DNA from 4 places in the Nocardioides sp. WG-D5 genome. Region 3 is predicted to be linked to each of the others. Evidence: predicted binding sites of a transcription regulator. Region 3 holds the regulator's gene; each other region holds the start of a gene.

Region 1 (4,605 bases), 2.3 Mb from region 3:
CGTAGGCCTGGGCGATCCCGGGGGTCAGCATGGTGCCGCCGACGGCCTCGGCGGTGGCTCGGCCGGCGGCGGCGAGGAAGGCGTCGCCCGCCTCGCCCCTCGGGAGGAAGAGCAGGCCGGGGTTGGTGCAGAACTGGCCGGAGCCGAGGGTCAGGGAGCCGACGTACGCCGTGGCGAGCGCGTCGACGTCACCATCGAGGGCGCCCGGGAGGACGACGACCGGGTTGATCGAGGACATCTCGGCGTAGACCGGGATCGGCTCGGGCCGGGCGGCCGCTGCCGCGGCGATCGCGAGCCCGCCACCGCGGGAGCCGGTGAAGCCGACGGCCTTGATCCGCGGGTCGACGACCAGGGCCTGGCCGAGCTCGATGCCGCCCTTGAAGTCGGTGTCGAGGAGGAAGGAGAAGGTGCCGGCGGGCAGGCCGGCCTTCTCGACCGCGCGGGTGATCGCCTGGGCGACCAGGTAGCCGGTGAGCGGGTGCGCCGGGTGGCCCTTGACGATCACCGGGCAGCCGGCCGCGAGCGCGGATGCGGTGTCGCCGCCGGCGGTGGAGAAGGCGAGCGGGAAGTTGCTGGCGCCGAACACCGCGACCGGGCCCAGCGGGATCTGGCGCTGCCGGATGTCGGCGCGCGGGAGCGGGGTCCGGTCCGGGAGGGCCGGGTCGATGCGTACGCCGAGGTGGTCGCCGCGGCGTACGACGCCGGCGAACATCCGGAGCTGGCCGGTGGTGCGGCCGACCTCGCCGCTGATCCGGCCCTCGGGCAGATGCGACTCGGCGACGGCGGCCTCGACGATCTCGGCGCGGGCCGCCTCGATCTCGGCGGCGACGGCGTCGAGGAAGTCCGCCCGGGCCTCGGGGGACGTGGCGCGGTAGCCGGCGAAGGCCTGCGCCGCGGCGCTGGTGGCGGCGGTGACGTCGGGCTGCTCGGAGTCGGCTCCGGCGATGATCGAGCGGTAGCTCATGGTCCCTTCCTATCGGGTCTGTCTCGGTGCAGTCTCGGGGCGGTCGGCGTCAGGAGATGCGGGCGATCAGGTCGCGCAGCTCGGCGATCTCGTCCTCGCGCAGGTCGGTCAGCGGCGGCCGGACCGGGCCCGCGGGCCGGCCGATCGCGGCCAGACCGCCCTTGACGATCGACACGGCGTAGCCGGCCGTACGGTCCCGGATGTCGAGGTAGGGGATCACGAACTCGTTGAGACGACGGTAGACCTCGTCGCGGTCCTGGGCACGTACGGCATCGTAGAACTCGATCGCCCACCTCGGCGCGAAGTTGAACAGCGCCGAGGAGTAGGTGCTCACGCCGAGCTGCAGCAGCGGCAGCGCGAAGGTCTCCGCCGTCGGCAGGCCGCCGATGTAGGTGAGCCGGTCACCGACCCGGGCGTAGGTGCGGGTCATCTGCTCGATGTTGCCGACACCGTCCTTGAAGCCGATCAGCGTGGGGTTGCGGTCGGCGAGCTGCGCGACGGCCTCGTCGCGCAGCACCGCGTTGGCACGGCTGTAGACGATCACGCCGAGACCGGTCGCCTCGCAGACGCGGCTGGCATGCTCGACCAGCCCGGCCTGCCCGGCCTCGGTGAGGTAGGGCGGCATCAGCAGGATCCCGTCCGCCCCCGCGGCCTCCGCCGCCTTCGCCTGCGCCACCGCGGTGGCCGTGCTGCCCGTCGCCGGCGCCAGCACCGGAACGGCCCCCGCGACCTCGTCCACGGCGGCACGTACGACCTGGTCGGTCTCCTCCGGGTTCAGCGAGAAGCCCTCCCCCGTGCCGCCGGCCGCAAAGAGCCCTGCCACCGGGTACTCGGCCAGCCAGCTCAGGTGCTTGCGGTAGCCCTCCTCGTCGAACTGCAGATCCTCGGTGAAATGGGTGACCGGGAACGAGAGGAGCCCGCTCTTGAGCTGGGCGGCCAGGTCGGTCGGGCTGTACTCGGTCACGAGTCACGTCCTTCAGATGTTGGGTTGCTGAGGGGGAAGGTGGTGACCATCACGTTAGGAACGTTCGGTGATGCCTGTCCAAGCCCGAATTTGAATCTCTTGATGCCTTGGGGGCATTGCAGGGTGATGCCGGAGCACCGCGACGCCCTCGGTGGTCGAGCTTGTCGAGACCACCCCGTGCGTAACCGTTCCCCGGGGCTGGCGTGGCCGCCGACCCGTTCTCGCGGGTCTTCTCGATGGGCCGCGACTTTGTGTGTCACGGACCAGTGATGACCCGGTGGTCGAGCTTGTCGAGACCACCGGGTGCGTAACCGTTCCCCAGGGCTGGCGTGGGCCGCCGACCCGTTCTTGAGGGTCTTCTCGATCTGCTCCGGCGTCAAGGACGCCCTTCGGGCGCCGGCTACGCCGGCCGCCTTCGGCGGTCCTGGACTCCGGACCAGATCGAGAAAAGATTTGGCTGGCTATCGGGGCGGCGGCCCGGGTGTGGCGCAGCGAGATTCTTGTACTGGACCGGACTGCTTTGGGGGAGGGATGGTGGCCCTCCGGGCCACTTACCATCCACAGGAACGAGACCGTTCGCTGACCGCGAAAAAGCAGCCTGACCTGGACAAATAGGTGTTCAAGTGGGTGCTTTGCGAGTAGAATCAGACCCATCACAGCACACCTCTGAAGGGAGGGACGCGATGAGTCTCGGCCACGAGATCGACCACTGGGGCACCAACCCCAGCAACGCGATCGACGCCGCCCTGACCGCCATCGAAACCTCTCTCCTTGAACTGCTGGCGTCCGATCCGGCGTATTGGCAGACCGGGCAGAAGAAGGACTTACTCAAGCGACTCGAGAAGCTCCAGGCCCAGCAGGCCGCATTGAAGCTCCGGGTGCTCGCGTCGGCTGGTGACATCGCCGAGAAGACCGGTGCCAAGGACGCCTCGGGGTGGTTGCGGACCGAGCTGCTCGTCGACAAGGCCGTCGCGCGAGCCCAGGTGAAACTCGCCGCGAGTGTCGCGAAGTACGACTTGGTGAGTGCGGGCCTGGCCCAGGGCATCGTGTCGCAGGACAAGGCCCGCGTCATCACCAAGGCCCTCGACGCGATCGAGGCCGACCCGGCCGCGAGTGCCGAGGACCTGATCCTGGCCGAGAAGCTCCTGGTCGACCACGCCACCCGGCTGACCGCCAACGAGCTGAGGATCGTCGGCAAACGGATCCTCGCCGAGATCAACCCAGACCGGTTCGAGGCCGCGGAAGCCAAAGCACTGCAGCGAGAAGAGGAGCACGCCCAGCGACGCACCTTCTTCTCCTCCCGCGACAACGGCGACGGCACCATCGACATCCACGCCCGGGTCACCCGCGCCATCGGGGCCCGGTTGCGCACGATCCTGGACTCGCTGGCCCAGCCCCGAAAGCTCTCGGCCCAGGACAAGGGCATCAAGATGCCCTACGACCGGCTGCTCGGCCAGGCCTTCGCCCGCGTGATCGAGACCTACGACGTCGACCAGCTCCCCCGCCACGGTGGGCATGCGACCACGGTGTTCATCACCATGCGCGTGGAGGACCTCCGCAAGGACCTCGGCACCGCGGCCCTCGGGTTCCACGGCGACCAGATCACCGCCGCCGAAGCCCGCCGGATGGCCTGCAACGCCGACCTCATCCCCGTCGTCCTAGGCACCGACTCCGAAATCCTCGACCTGGGCCGCACCACCCGCCTAGCCCACCCCGTCCAACACCGGGCACTCCGCCTACGCGACAAGTGCTGCCAAGCCGAAGACTGCGACGCACCCGCCGCGTGGACCGAAGCCCACCACCTCAAACCCTGGTCCCAAGGCGGCAAGACCGACATGGCCAACCTGGTCTTGTTGTGTGCCAGTGACCATCGCCGCATCCACGACCCCAACTACACCTACGAGCGACTCCCGGACCGACGCATCCGATTCACCCGACGCACCTGAATGAGTCCTGCTCGTCCTTGTGAAGCCTTCGCAAGGCGTCATCGTCTAGTAAAAGCGCGAGCAGCCCCTCGCCCGACAGAATTCCCCAGCCCGGATCGCCGAGCACGTACGCAACCAATGGAATCCGCGCCAAACCCCGCCGCCGACCCGATAGCCAGCCAAATTCTCGGCGGAGCCCGGTGTCAAGGATCGCCGAAGGCGACCGGCGAAGCCGGCGGCCGCAGGCCGTCCTTGACTCCGGGAACCGGCGAGAACACCCTCCGTAACGGGTCCGCGGCCATCAGCCTCTCGAGACACTCCAGCGCCCAACCGCCCGCCGGGGCAAACCCGCCTACCGACTCACCTCGACGATCACGTCGAGAACCCGGCGTACGACCGGACTGACAGACCCCCTTGCCCAGATCGCATGCAGCTCGACCGGCCGCTCGGGGTCCTTGTCGAGCCGGGTGTCTCCGCCGCCGTGCTCGATGGGGCGGAAGACGACGCCTTCGACGTGCAGGGAGCTGGCGGAGACGGGGACGAAGCCGACGCCACGCTCGGCGGAGACGAGGAGCATGGCGGTGAGGACCTGGTGTACGCGCTGCTCGATGCGGGGGTGGGCGTTGGCGAGGAAGCGTACGGAGAGCTCGTGGAAGTAGCGCGACTGCTGCGGGTGGTAGCCGATCACGGGCTGGCCCTCGAAGTCCTGGGGCGTCAGCGGGCGGTCGACGTCCGCCAGGGGATGGCCCTTC
Region 2 (4,605 bases), 2.9 Mb from region 3:
CCGGCCAGGTCGACGGCAGGCTTGAACCGACCCTCGCCCTGCTCGGTCTCGGACATCTCGACCGCACCCTCGTGGTGCTCGATCATCATCTCGAGCCACATGTCCTGGAACTCGGCGTCGGAGGCGTTCTCCAGGGAGTCCATGTCCTCGGCCGACATCATCCCGGGCATGTCGGTGTCCATGCCCTCCATCGAGTCGGACATGCTGCTGTCCTCGTCGCCGTGGCCCTCGTGGCCTCCGTTGACGTGGTCGCGCATCGTCGAGGGCACCTCCTCGCCCCACTCCTGGAGCCAGGAGGACATGGTCTCGATCTCGGGGCTCTGGGCGGCCCGGATCGCGTCGGCCAGCTCCTGGACCTCGGGGTCGAGCGTGCGGTCCATGGTGAGGTCGACCATCGCCATCGCCTGGGCGTGATGCTGGATCATGTCGGTCGCGAAGGCGACGTCGGCCTTGTTGTGCTCGGTCTCCGAGAGCTCCTGCGGAGCCTTGGCCTCCTCGCTGCCGCCGCAGCCGGACAGGGTCAGGAGCACGGCCAGGCCGGCCGCGGCCCAGGTCGCGCGGATGAGGGGACGTTGCGTACGCATCTGTTGTTTTCTCCTTGTCATGTGCTGTTTGCGGGGCTCGCCGACCCACCTGCGGACCTCGGGATTCGCCGGGTCGCGGGTGGATCAGTGCCGCTCAGCACCTGATGACGGAGAACGCCCATTCCGGCGGCGGCCCGGTCGCCGCACGGGTGACGAAGGGCGCGGGCCCGGTCGCGCGGGACCGTCCGCGCGCCGGGGAGAACCACCAGGCAGGCGTACGCCGCCACAGCCCGCTCAGGAGCAGCACCCCGGCAGCGAGCAGGAACGCCGCGCACAGCACCATCGACGTGTGCTCCTCGCCGCCCGGCTGTCCGGCGTGGCCGGCGGCTCCGTGGTCGGCGTGCTCGAGGGCGTGCGTGTGCTCCACGTGGGCGGCGGGCAGGCGCAGCGCGGCATGCTCACCGTCGGTGCGGGTGCCGTGCAGACTCAGCGCATGCATGCCCAGCAGGCCGGCAACCGTGACCAGGACCGCCGCCAGCAGACCGGCGCGTACGGCCGGCCGGGTCGCCCGCTGTCGTCGTGCTGCCGTCCACACACCGCACACCCTAAGGACTCGTGTGCGGTTGGACAAAGCGGGCGTGCGGGCGGATATCGCTTGCGGGTACATACCCCCATGGGGTATGAATTGCTCCGTAGGCAGACGAACGATCGAGCAAGGGAGCGACATGAAGTCGCATGACGAGCACGTGCACGCCGGACATGAGCACTCGATGCACGAGGGCCACGAAGGTCATGAGGGTCACGGAGACCACTCCGGGCACTCGGCCCCTGACCATTCCGGGCACGGCGCCCACGGCGCCCATGGCGGGAGCGGCATCAACGCGATGGCCGCCAGCGCGACGCTGCACTGCCTCACCGGGTGCGCGATCGGCGAGATCGCCGGTCTGATGATCGGCACCGCGATCGGGCTCAGCACGGGCTGGACGATCGTCCTGGCCGTCGGCCTCGCGTTCCTCTTCGGCTACGCCCTCTCGACCCTCCCGCTGCTCAAGTCGGGCCTGGCCCTCGGCACGGCGCTCAGCGTCGTGCTCGCGGCCGACACGCTCTCGATCGCGACCATGGAGCTGGTCGACAACCTGGTCATGGCGCTCATCCCGGGGGCCATGGAGGCCGGACTGGTCAACGTCGTGTTCTGGGTCGGGATGATGATCGCGCTCACGGTCGCCTTCGTGGCCGCGTTCCCGGTCAACCGTTACCTGCTGCAGCGGGGGAAGGGGCATGCGCTGACCCACGAGTACCACGGGGCGGCCCCGGTCCGGCAGGGCTTCCGCCGCTACATCCCGGCGTTCTCGAGCGGCGCCCTCGCGGCGGCCATCTTCGCCTTCATGCTCGGCGGCCTCTCGGTCTCCATCGCCGACGAGCTCGGCGCCGACCCGGCCCCCGCCGAGCAGATGGAGATGCAGGGCCACTGAGGGTCCGGCGACCCCGACACGCCCGAACAGGTGTTCACATCGAACGCTTGTTCGGGCTAGTGTGGGTGGTAGGTGGAGCGTGGTTCGTGCTTTGCGAGGGGTCGTGAAACACCGTGCCGGAGGGTCCCGTTCAGAAACTGTCGGTGGTCCCGTCTAGCGTCTGCCTTGATGACGACGAAGACACGTGGACAAGCGGCAGGCAGGGGCAAGAAATCTGCTCCTCAGGAAGGAAAGAACATGGCGGCAGGTGATCGCGAGAAGGCATTGGATGCCGCTCTCGCCAACATCGAAAGGCAGTTCGGCAAGGGCTCGGTCATGCGACTGGGCGACGAGACCCGGGCGCCCCTCGAGGTGATCCCGACCGGCTCGATCGCGCTCGACGTGGCGCTGGGCCTGGGTGGTCTGCCTCGCGGCCGGGTCGTGGAGATCTACGGTCCGGAGTCGTCGGGTAAGACGACGGTGGCCCTCCACTCGGTCGCAAGCGCCCAGCGCGCCGGCGGCATCGTGGCCTTCATCGACGCCGAGCACGCCCTCGACCCGGAATACGCGAAGAACCTCGGCGTCGACACCGACGCCCTGCTGGTCTCCCAGCCCGACTCGGGTGAGCAGGCCCTGGAGATCGCCGACATGCTGATCCGCTCGGGCGCGCTCGACCTGATCGTCATCGACTCCGTCGCGGCGCTGGTGCCGCGGGCCGAGATCGAGGGCGAGATGGGCGACAGCCACGTCGGTCTGCAGGCGCGACTGATGAGCCAGGCGCTGCGGAAGATGACCTCGGCCCTGAACAACTCCGGCACGACGGCGATCTTCATCAACCAGCTGCGCGAGAAGATCGGCGTGATGTTCGGCTCGCCCGAGACCACGACCGGTGGTCGCGCGCTGAAGTTCTACTCCTCGGTGCGACTCGACGTGCGCCGGATCGAGACGCTCAAGGACGGCACCGACATGGTCGGCAACCGCACCCGCGTCAAGGTCGTGAAGAACAAGGTGGCTCCGCCGTTCAAGCAGGCCGAGTTCGACATCATGTACGGGAAGGGCATCTCCCGCGAGGGCGGCCTGATCGACGTCGGTGTCGAGGCGGGCCTGGTCCGCAAGGCCGGCGCTTGGTACACCTACGAGGGTGACCAGCTCGGCCAGGGCAAGGAGAACTCCCGCAACTTCCTCAAGGACAACCCCGACCTGGCCAACGAGCTGGAGAAGCGGATCCTGGAGAAGCTCGGTGTCGTTCCGACCGTCGAGGCAGAGGCCGCGCCCGCGGCCGAGCCTGCCGGTGTCGAGGACTTCTAGGTCCCTTTGATCCGTGGCTTCGTCCAAGCGTGACCGCTCGTCCACCCAGGATCCCTGGGTGGACGAGCGACCCGCGCCCGACTGGCTGGGGGACGTCTCCCTCGGTGTCGAGGCCTGGGCAGGCAAGGTCGACCCCACTCCGTCGGACGACCCGTCGGGCGCTGGATCGAGCCTGTCGAGATCACCAACACGGTCCCGCCGACGCCAGAGCCGCCCTGCGGACCCCGCGGACCCCGCGGACCCCAAGAACGATCCCGAGCCCGACCACGAGGCGATCGCCCGCAAGATCCTCCTCGACGCCCTGACGGGCCAGGCGCGCAGCCGCAAGGAGCTCGCCGACAAGCTCGAGAAGAAGGAGGTCCCGGCCGCCCTCGCGACACGGCTGCTGGACCGCTTCGAAGAGGTCGGCCTGATCGACGACGAGGCCTTCGCCAAGGCCTGGATCGCCAGCCGACAGCCCGGAAAGGGTCTGGCGCGCCGAGCCCTCGCCCAGGAGCTCCGCCGCAAGGGGATCGACGACGATGTCGCCCGTGAGGCGCTCGACGAGATCGACCCGGACGACGAGCGTGAGGCCGGCCGGCGGATGGTCCGGCGCAAGCTGCGCTCGCTCGAGCGCTTCGACGACCAGACCAAGACCCGCCGCCTGGTCGGGATGCTCGCCCGCAAGGGATACGGCGCCGGTGTGGCCTACGGCATCGTCCGCGAGGAGCTCGCCCTTGCCGATGAAGATGACCCTGGTGGTCTCGTGTCAGAATCCGATCTGTGAGTGAGCAGCAAGAGCGCGAGATCCTGACCTACGAACTCTTCGGCACCGCGGTGCGCGAGATCGCCCAGAAGGTCGTCGACAGCGGCTACGAGCCCGACATCGTGCTCTCCATCGCCCGCGGTGGCCTGGCCCTCGGGATGGGCCTGGGCTACGCCCTCGACGTGAAGAACCTGTCCGCCGTCAACGTGGAGTTCTACACCGGCGTCAACGAGCGTCTCGACGTCCCGATCATGCTGCCGCCCACTCCGGCCGCGGTCGACCTGACCGGCATGAAGGTGCTCATCGCCGACGACGTCGCCGACACCGGCAAGACCCTGGAGATCGTGCACGACTTCTGCGAGGGCCATGTCGCCGAGGCCCGCACCGCGGTGATCTTCGAGAAGCCGTGGACGGTGATCAACGCCGACTACGTCTACAAGAAGACCGACCGCTGGATCGACTTCCCGTGGTCCTCCCAGCCGCCGCTCGTCGACCGTCGTGGCGGCAAGGCCCACTGACCCCTCGGCGTTAGCCTGAGGTCATGTTCACACCGGTCGCCGTCCACACCGGGACACAG
Region 3 (4,605 bases):
CGCCGGAGCGCTTGGCCACCATCAGCTGCATCTGCTCGACGGTCGTGAACCGCTTCCCACATTCCTGGCAGACCCGACGGCGCCGGATCTGGCCGCCGTCCTCGGCCACACGGGAGTCGAGCACCTTGGTGTCGCTGTGTCGGCAGAACGGACAGTGCACGGTCGAGCCCCTCTCGTGAAGCCTTGTGGATCCAGGCCGTCTCAGCGGCGGCCCGAGCCTGTGGAACCTGTGGAATTGAGCGTGAGTCCCTGTGGAACAACACCCTCGGGGCTGTGGGTCATCCGCCCGTTCATGTGAACTAGATGTGGATAACTACAGCGGTGTAACTACTAGATGTAGTGGTAACCGTACGCCCGCCCCCCAGCCGATGCAAGCGAGCGCCGCGTTTCCCCGTGCGCCCGGCGTGTCGCCGGTCAAACACCGAAAGATTCCGGTTCAGCGGCGACGGGCTGGCCCAGATGGGTAAGAATGACCCCGTGACAAACATCTCCGGAGGTAATCGCGTCGGGTCGCGGAGAGGCACGCGCCCCAGAAGCGGTCCCCGGCCACCGTTCATCTTGCCTGCGATCGCGACGCTGGCATTCCTCGTCATCTGGGGAGTGCTCGTGTGGATCGCCGTCGGTTTCGGGGCCGACGCACGAGGAGGCGATTCCGGCGCCTGGGTGAAGCTCGCCATCGCGGCCGTCGTCGCAGTCGCCTGTCTCTTCCTGACCTTCACCTTCGCCGGGAAGGCCTGGCGGGCCCTCACCGGCTCCCCCACCCCACCGCCCGCCGACGACTACACCGGAAGCCACTCCAACGCCTACGTCGAGGAGCAGGACTACCCGGAGCAGCCCTACGGCGACCCGACCTACACCGAGCAGGACTACTACGGCACCGGCTCCTACGGCTACGAGGACACCAGCTCCTACGGCCGGCACAGCTCCGACACCGGGAGCCAGTCTCCGTACGACACCGGCAACCAGTCTCTGTACGGCGACACCGGCAGCCGCTCGGCCTACACCGACACCGGCTCGCAGTCGCCCTACGGCTACACGAGCAGCTCCCCGGACTTCGGCAACACCGGGAGCCGGTCGGCCTACGGCGCACCGAGCTACCAGCCGCCGGCCCCGACACCGCCGAGTGCTCCGCCCTACTACACGAGCCCGCCGACGCCGACCTCCACGCCGACAAGCTCCCCGGCATACGGTTCGCAGGGCTACGGCACGGACAGCTACCCCACCCAGCAGGCCGGCTCGTCGCAGTATCAGTCGGGCGCCTACCAGGCTCCGACCAGCTACGGCCAGACCGGCTCGAGGGCTCGGCTGACCCAGGATCCCGCGGCGACGCAGGCGATGCCCGCCCAGCGCCAGCCCCAGGACCCGCCGGCCGCCGAGCCGGACGACGAGTGGCCGCCGCGCCACAGCTCCCGCAACAAGCCGTGGCCGCCGGCCGAACCGGACACGCCCTATCGCGGGCGTCACTGACGACCGCCAGGACAGCGAGAGTGCTGCAGACGCTTCCCATCGTCTGCAGCACTCTCACTTTTCCCCGGTTGCCGGCTGCCAGGGTCGAAGGAGCAGCCGGACATCTGTGGGCGCCTCTACGGCGCGGTCGGAATGATCAAGGTCTGCCCGGACACGAGCATCGAGGACTCGAGACTGTTGAGCTCCTTGATCCTCTGCTCCATCTCCCGAATCGAGGCGTCGGTCCCGGCGACGGCTTCCGCCGAGATGTCCCAGAGCGTGTCGCCATCGCCGACGACCATCGTGTGGGCGGAGGGAGCGGGGCTTTTGTCGGCACCGTCCTCCACCGCGAAGGCCACCCGCGCCCCGATCAGCGCGATCCCGAAGAGCACCACGAGCGCGAACGCGAACACGACGATCCGGCCCCGCCGAGTGAGCCGCACGGTCGAGCGACGCACCTCCCGCACGGGCCGGGGCGGCTCGGCTACGGGCAGCACATAGACGGTTGCACTCATCACGGCCTCCAGTTCACAAGTCTCTCGATCACGTGTTCGATCGAGCACATGTTCGAAGGTAGATCACGTGTTCGAACAACGCAAGTAGCGACCCCAAGAATTTTCGAACGCCGACACGCACTACCGAAGAGATCGAACAGATGTTTGATGTAGTGGTGCCAGAGGGACTAATGTGATGACATGACCACGCAGAAGACAGGCACCGGATCAGGCGGTTCGAAGAGCCGCGTCCGCGAGCTGCCCGACGGGCCGCCGGACGCGACCGGGCTCACGCCGCGTCAGCAGCGCATCCTCGCTCACCTGCGCGACAGCATCGAGCAGCGGGGCTATCCGCCCAGCATGCGTGAGATCGGCGCCGCGGTCGGGCTGACCAGCACCAGCAGCGTCGCCCACCAGCTGCGGGCGCTGGAGCAGCGTGGTCTGATCCGCAAGGACCCGAAGCGGCCCCGCGCCCTCGAGGTCTTCCTGCCCGAGGTGATGGCCCACCGCAAGGCGATGTCCGGCGAGGAGACCGAGCCGGCGATCACGGCCGAGGCCGTCGTCAACCCCAATCCCGACGCCGCCATGGTTCCCCTGGTCGGTCGGATCGCGGCCGGTGGCCCGATCCTGGCCGAGGAGACCTCGAGCCAGCAGAGCGTCGAGGACGTCTTCCCGCTGCCCAAGCAGCTGGTCGGCAACGGCGACCTCTTCCTGCTCTCGGTCTCCGGTGACTCGATGGTCGACGCGGCGATCTGCGACGGCGACTTCGTGGTCGTGCGCCAGCAGCCCACCGCCGAGAACGGCGAGATCGTGGCCGCATTGATCGACGGCGAGGCGACCGTCAAGACGCTCTCCCGCAAGGACGGCAAGGTCTGGCTGCTGCCGCACAACGCGGCGTACGAACCGATCGACGGCACCCACGCGACGATCCTCGGCAAGGTGACCGCGGTCCTGCGCAGCCTCTGAGTCCTGCCTCACACCTCCCGGAACCGGAGGGCATGTCTGGCAAATCCACGCCCGCTGCGCGACGTTTCGCATCCGATCTGGCGGCGTTGGCGCCGCTCGACAGCCTCCAGGATGCCTTCGCAGCGCCGCCTTGCCAGATCGGCCCGAAACGCCGCTCGCGGCCGCCGTGTCTTTCCCAGACATGCCCTCCCCGGGAACACTGCGTGAAATCCAGCCGCCGGCCCATGACAGGGCCGGCGGCTGCGTCGTTCCATACAGCGTGACTCAGACGCAGATCGACCGCCGCACCCTCATCGCCGCCGGACTGGCCACCGCCGCAGGAGCGGGGGCCGTGGCGCTGCCGGCACCCGCCGAGGCGGCCGGCGCCACGCTCAACCACTTCCAGCACGGTGTCGCCTCGGGCGACCCGCTCCCGCACCGCGTGGTCATCTGGACCCGGGTCACACCCACCGCGGAGGCGACTCCGGGATCCGGCCTGGGCGAGGAGGTCCTGGTCCGCTGGGAGGTCTCGCCGACCGCGGACTTCGGTCGCGTCGTCGCCAAGGGCTCCCAGCAGACCGGCCCCGACCGCGACCACACGGTGAAGCTCGACGTCACCGGCCTCTCGCCCGAGAGCTGGTACTTCTACCGCTTCAGCTACAACGGCCAGACCAGCCGCGTCGGCCGCACCCGCACCGCTCCGGCCGCGGACGCGACCCCGGACAACGTACGTTTCGGGGTGGTCTCCTGCTCCAACCTGCAGGCCGGCTGGTTCGCCGCCTACCGCCACCTCGCCGCCCGCGACGACCTGCACGCGATCCTCCACCTGGGCGACTACCTCTACGAGTACGCGCCCGGTGAGTACGGCTACGGCATGGCCAACGAGGACATCCGCTCGCACGAGCCGGCCCACGAGATGCACACCCTGGCCGACTACCGGATCCGGCACGCGCAGTACAAGCGGGACGTCGACCTCGCCGACGCCCACGCCCACCTGCCCTGGATCGTCACCTGGGACGACCACGAGTCCGCCAACGACGCCTGGCTGCTGGGCGCGGAGAACAACGAGCCCGGCGAGTACGACTGGATCGACCGCAAGACCAACTCCAACCAGGCCTACGACGAGTGGATGCCGCTGCGCGTCGACGGCACCGCCACGGTGGAGACCGACGACCACCTCCACGACACGATCTACCGGAGGCTCCGCTTCGGGACCCTGCTCGAGCTGAGCATGCTCGACCTGCGGTCCTACCGCTCCCAGCAGGTCGCCCGCACCGACCTGGCCGGGGCCGACGACCCGGACCGCACGATCACCGGCGACGAGCAGCTGGAGTGGCTCAAGGAGGGCCTGCTCACCGACGCCCGCTGGAAGATCGTCGGCAACCCGGTCATGATCGCGCCGGTCACCTTCGGAGCTCTTCCGAAGAGCCTCATCAGCCCGGTCAACGATGTCACCGGGCTGCTGCCCGACAACGGCATCGCCCTCAACGTGGACCAGTGGGACGGCTACACCGCCGACCGCACCGAGCTCTTCGAGCACATCCGCAACAACGCGATCACCGACACCGTCTTCGTCACCGGCGACATCCACTCGGCCTGGGCCTGCGACCTGCCGTACGACTCCGCCGTCTACCCGCTCGGCAGGACGGCCGGCGTCGAGTTCGTCGCCACCTCGGTGACCTCGAACAACCTCAAGGACATCCTCGGCGCCCCGCGCCGC
Region 4 (4,605 bases), 1.3 Mb from region 3:
CCGTCCGCGCCGAGGTCGATCTCGCCGGCGGCGGTGCTGACCGCGACCGCCCGGCCGTCGCGTACGACGATGTCCTCCACCCGGGTCGCGGTCTGCACCGATACCCGGCGGGTGGCCATCCGAGCGGTGAGCACCTCGGCGACCACGCCCATCCCGCCCTCGACGCGCCAGGCGCCGAACCGTTGCTCCAGGTAGGCGGTGAGCCCCGCCCAGGCAGGTACGTCACGCAGCTCCTGCCCCGCGGCGACGAACGGGTGCGCCGCGACCAGCCGGAGGCGCTCGTCCTTGAACGTCTTGCGCAGCCGCTTGTGGAGGGTCTCGCGCGACCGGAACCGCTCCGCGACCGCCGACGGCAGCGCCGAGGGCTCCCACGGCACCTCGAAGTAGTGCTGGCGCAGCACCTCCCAGTCCTCGCTGAACCGGGCCACGTAGTCGGTCCACAGCCGGCCCATGCCCGGCCCCAGCTCGTCGAAGGCCGCCAACTGGGCCCCACGGGTGCCGCCGGGCACCGCGACCGAGGTCTTGTCGGCGAAGCGGTGCTCGCGGACCACGTCCATCGGCACCAGCTCGAGCTCACGCTCCGCGGGCCGCCCGGACTTGCGGAACAGGTCGCGCATCACCGCGGGCAGCAGCGTCGAGGTCGCCGAGGCGTCCCAGGTGAACCCCTCCTCGCGCACCGGCACCAGGGCACCGCCGAGCTGTCCGGAGGCCTCGAGGAGGGTCACCGAGTGGCCGAGCTTGGCCAGCCTGGCGGCACTGGCCATCCCGGCGTACCCGCCCCCGAGGACGACGACGCTCGTCACTGGACGGGGTAGGGCAAGGTGTCGCCGCCGGAGGGCCCGTCAGGGGGTGGGGCGCCGCGTCGTCCGCGCCGGGTCAGCTTGCGCCAGCCTCCGCGAACGGCCCGGACGAGGAGGTAGACCAGCACCAGCCCGGCCACCAGCAGCACCGCGGCGACGCCCGCCGCGGCCAGCGGGTGCTCGGTCGCGAACCAGACCACACCGAGGACGAGTCCGTCCTCGGCCACGCTGACGACCGAGTTGGAGACCGGCTCGGGGGAGGTGTTGACCGCGAGCCGCTCGCTGGCCTTGATCAGATGGGACATCAGCGCCGTCGTGCCGCCCACCACGCCGCCGACGGCCTCGTTGAGCGAGTCGGCCTCACCGGCGAGCAGGACGCCGATGACCGCGCCGATGGTGGGGCGGATCACCGTGGAGATCGAGTCCCAGGTCGAGTCGATGTAGGGCACCTTGTCGGCGACGAACTCGATCGCGTACATCAGCCCCGCGGCAGCCAGCACCGGCCACGTGCCGAGCACGTCCGGGATCGCCTCGGCCCCCGTCGTACGCTGCACGACGCCGAGCACCAGCACGACCAGGTAGGCGTTGATGCCACTGGCCCACCCACTGGAGAAGGTCAGCGCTAGAGATTCCATGAGGACATCTTGGCCTACGCCGCCGACAACTCGGCCCCAGCCCGAGACCAAGAGCACGCGTTCGCGTATTTACCTACGTTGGACCCCGTACGGCAGAATGGGCTGATCAACGGAGACTGAACCCCCACGTCGCAAGGAGACCGGATGACCATGACGACACCCGACGAGAACGAAGGTGTGGTCGTGAGCGAGGGCCCGGAGGTCGCTTTCGAGGTGGCAGCGCTCGCTGCCGAGCCCGTGCCGCGCGAGATGACGTGGGCGATCCGGCTCATCATCGGCCTGATCGCCTTCAGCGCGGTCGTGGTCGTGGTGATGGTGCTGCGCTCCGACGACCTCGTGCGTGCCTGGGCGGAGGGCAACCCCTCGGCGAAGCGCATCCTGGAGACCGAGGGCCTCGAGGCCCTGATCAACCCGCCGACCGACAACCGGGTCAGCGCGCCGGCGTTCATCGCCCCCGCGATCACGCTGTTCGGGGTGATGGCGGGCATGCTCGGCGTGCTCGCGGTCTTCCTCCGCAACGGCTTCGAGTGGGCCCGGATCGTGATCACGTTCCTGGTGTTCATCTCCGCGGTCGCCAGCATCGGCGGCATCCTGACCGGCCCGCCGGTGACCATCAGCGTGCTCACCGGGATCGCGATCGTCATCGCCGCCGGGCTGCTGGCGGTCATGTGGCTGCCGGCGAACACGCGCTACATCCACCCGCCGCACCGGATCCGCGGCGCCGTCGCCGACGACTGAGCGACCCCCGGCACCACCTCGACACGCCCCGTCACCGAAACGTCTTGTGACTGTCGGTGGCGGGGTGTAGTTTGATCTCGTGTTCGAACAAATGTTCGAACAACCAGGCTCTGGCGGGCGTCGTCCTCGACCCCCGACGCCCGCCGGAGCCGTCCACTGCGGGGTCGACCTTGAGCGAGAAGGACGACCCGATGCATCTGCTCCCGGCGACGACTCACAGCTACCTCTTCCGCGCCACCGAGTCCCTCTCGGAGGCCATCGTGGCCGACGACGTGCCGAGCAGGTACGCCATGGCGCACGTCGCCGCCCTCCAGGCCGCCGCGGCGCTGATCGCCGCCCGCACCGATCCCGTCGAGGCGGCGAGCCGCGCCGGCCGCCGCCGTCCGTGGAACGCCTGGGTCCGCCTCAAGAAGGTCGCGCCCGAGCTCTCCGAGTGGGCCGACTACTTCGCCGCGGGCGCCGCCAAGCGCGCCGCCGCGGAGGCCGGCTCGATCCGGGCGGTCACCGCCGAGGAGGCCGACGACCAGGTGCGCGACGCCGACCGTTTCCTCGCCGTCGTCGAGGAGTCGCTCGGGCTGATGGCCCACACCTCCCACGTCACCCGCCTCCGTCACGACCGCCTCGTGGGCTGATTCAGGTGAGGTGGGCACAGGGCCTACGCTTGGCCCCATGGCAGCTGGCTCCGCATCAACCAGTCGTCGGGCAGGCGCCCGGACCGTCGCCGTCTGGGACGCGCTCGATCCGGTCCTGGCCTCCGGCTCGCTCGACGTCCTCGACATCGGCGGCGGCACCGGCACCTCAGCCGTACGCATCGCCGGGCTCGGTCACCGGGTCACCGTCGTCGACCCCAGCCCCGACGCGCTGGCAGCGCTCGACCGGCGCGCCCGCGAGGCCGGTGTCTCCGTCGACGCCCGCCAGGGTGACCTGGCCGCCCTCTCCGACGTCGCCGACCCCGGCGGAGCCGATCTGGTCCTCTGCCACGGCGTCCTCGAGGTCGTCCCCGATCCGGCAGCCGCACTGGCGGGGATCCGCGAGGTGCTCCGCCCCGGTGGCACCCTCAGCCTGCTGGTCGCCCAGCGCACCGCCGCGGTCCTCTCCCGAGCCCTGGCCGGCCACTTCGCGCAGGCCGTCGAGCTCCTCGACGACACCGCTCCGCAGGGCCGCTCCGGTCGCCGGTTCGCCCTCGACGAGGTCACCGGGCTGCTGGACGCGGCGGGGTTCGAGGTCACGGACGTCCGTGGCGTACGTGTGTTCGTCGATCATGTGCCGGGGTCGCTGCTCGACGTCGAGCCGGGGGCGACCAGTGCGCTGGTCGATCTCGAGCAGGCTGTCTCCACGCGGCCGGACTACCTGCCGTTCGCTTCGCAGCTGCATTTGCTCGCTTCGCTTCGCTGAGGGCTCGCTTCGCTTCGCCCACGGGCGCCGACTCGGCGCAAAGGTCCCACCTCCGCTAGCGCTCCGGCGTGACATTTGCGCCGAGTCAGCGCTGGTCCGCGTCCTCGGAGGATCGGGGTGACCTCCTCCGCTGGCGCTCCGGAGGCCACCCCGATCCTCCATGTCGACATGGACGCCTTCTTCGTCTCGGTGGCGATCAGGCACCAGCCCGAGCTGTGGGACCAGCCGGTGGTCGTCGGGGGACACGCCCGCGGCGTGGTGACCTGCGCCAACTATCCGGCCCGGGCCTACGGCGTGCGGGCGGCGATGCCCGGCTCGATGGCGAGGCGACTGTGCCCGCAGCTCGTCTCGGTCCGCCTCGACTTCGGCGAGGTCGCCGAGGTCTCCAAGCAGGTCCGGGAGATCTTCCGCCGAGCCACCCCGCTGGTGGAGGTGGTCAGCGTGGACGAGGCGTTCCTCGACGTCAGCGGGGCGACCAGGCTGTTCGGGAGCCCCGAGCAGATCGCGCAGCGGATCCGGCGCCAGATCGCCGAGGAGCTGAGCATCACCTGCTCGGTCGGTGTCGCGCCGACCCCGAGCGTGGCCAAGGTCGGCAGCCGCAAGGCGAAGCCCGACGGCGTCGTGGTCGTCCGGCCGGAGGACATCCCCGGCTTCCTCCATCCTCTCGACGTCGGTGAGCTCTACGGCGTCGGGCCGAGCACGCGCAAGCGGCTTCGCCGGCTCGGCTTCGAGACCGTCGGTGACATCGCCCGCACCCCGGTCCCGACCCTCCACCAGATCCTCGGCCCCCGCCTCGGCGGCCACCTGCACCGGCTCGCCACCGGCACCGACCGGCGCGAGCTGACCGGAAGGCTCGGCCCCGACCTGCCCGACCGCTCGACGGGCGCCCAGGAGACCTTCGGCCACGACCTGAGCGACCGCGAGGACATCGTGCGCGAGCTGCTGCGCCTCTCGGCCCGTGTCACCCGGCGGATGAGGAGGGCCGGCACGGTCGGCCGCACGGTCGCGCTGACGGTCCGGTTCACCGACTTCAAGAC

Evidence for each region. The regulator LexA, encoded in region 3, represses DNA repair genes until DNA is damaged. The targets are predictions, from matches to a motif close to TCGAACANNTGTTCGA.
Region 1: a site for LexA is predicted at 2,536-2,551, ahead of ACWZJV_RS06805 (DUF222 domain-containing protein). Genes of this name have one in related genera too.
Region 2: a site for LexA is predicted at 2,036-2,051, ahead of recA (recombinase RecA). Genes of this name have one in related genera too.
Region 4: a site for LexA is predicted at 2,257-2,272, ahead of ACWZJV_RS24365 (SAV_6107 family HEPN domain-containing protein). Genes of this name have one in related genera too.

What each region holds. Positions count from the first base shown of each region.
Region 1 is NZ_CM132928.1:1,388,664-1,393,268, forward strand. Features, by position in the region: gene ACWZJV_RS06795 (aldehyde dehydrogenase (NADP(+))) at 1-964, opposite strand, end outside; gene kdgD (5-dehydro-4-deoxyglucarate dehydratase) at 1,014-1,928, opposite strand; gene ACWZJV_RS06805 (DUF222 domain-containing protein) at 2,612-3,874, shown strand; gene ACWZJV_RS06810 (LysR substrate-binding domain-containing protein) at 4,206-4,605, opposite strand, start outside.
Region 2 is NZ_CM132928.1:690,991-695,595, reverse strand. Features, by position in the region: gene ACWZJV_RS03440 (DUF305 domain-containing protein) at 1-584, opposite strand, end outside; gene ACWZJV_RS03435 (DUF6153 family protein) at 679-1,119, opposite strand; gene ACWZJV_RS03430 (DUF4396 domain-containing protein) at 1,250-1,996, shown strand; gene recA (recombinase RecA) at 2,234-3,283, shown strand; gene ACWZJV_RS03420 (regulatory protein RecX) at 3,342-4,049, shown strand; gene ACWZJV_RS03415 (phosphoribosyltransferase) at 4,046-4,546, shown strand; gene ACWZJV_RS03410 (GNAT family N-acetyltransferase) at 4,570-4,605, shown strand, end outside.
Region 3 is NZ_CM132928.1:3,723,789-3,728,393, reverse strand. Features, by position in the region: gene nrdR (transcriptional regulator NrdR) at 1-160, opposite strand, end outside; gene ACWZJV_RS18140 (hypothetical protein) at 559-1,467, shown strand; gene ACWZJV_RS18135 (LysM peptidoglycan-binding domain-containing protein) at 1,584-1,961, opposite strand; gene lexA (transcriptional repressor LexA) at 2,142-2,906, shown strand; gene ACWZJV_RS18125 (alkaline phosphatase D family protein) at 3,166-4,605, shown strand, end outside.
Region 4 is NZ_CM132928.1:5,034,691-5,039,295, forward strand. Features, by position in the region: gene ACWZJV_RS24350 (phytoene desaturase family protein) at 1-803, opposite strand, end outside; gene ACWZJV_RS24355 (DUF4126 domain-containing protein) at 800-1,435, opposite strand; gene ACWZJV_RS24360 (hypothetical protein) at 1,580-2,173, shown strand; gene ACWZJV_RS24365 (SAV_6107 family HEPN domain-containing protein) at 2,344-2,805, shown strand; gene ACWZJV_RS24370 (methyltransferase domain-containing protein) at 2,843-3,568, shown strand; gene dinB (DNA polymerase IV) at 3,686-4,605, shown strand, end outside.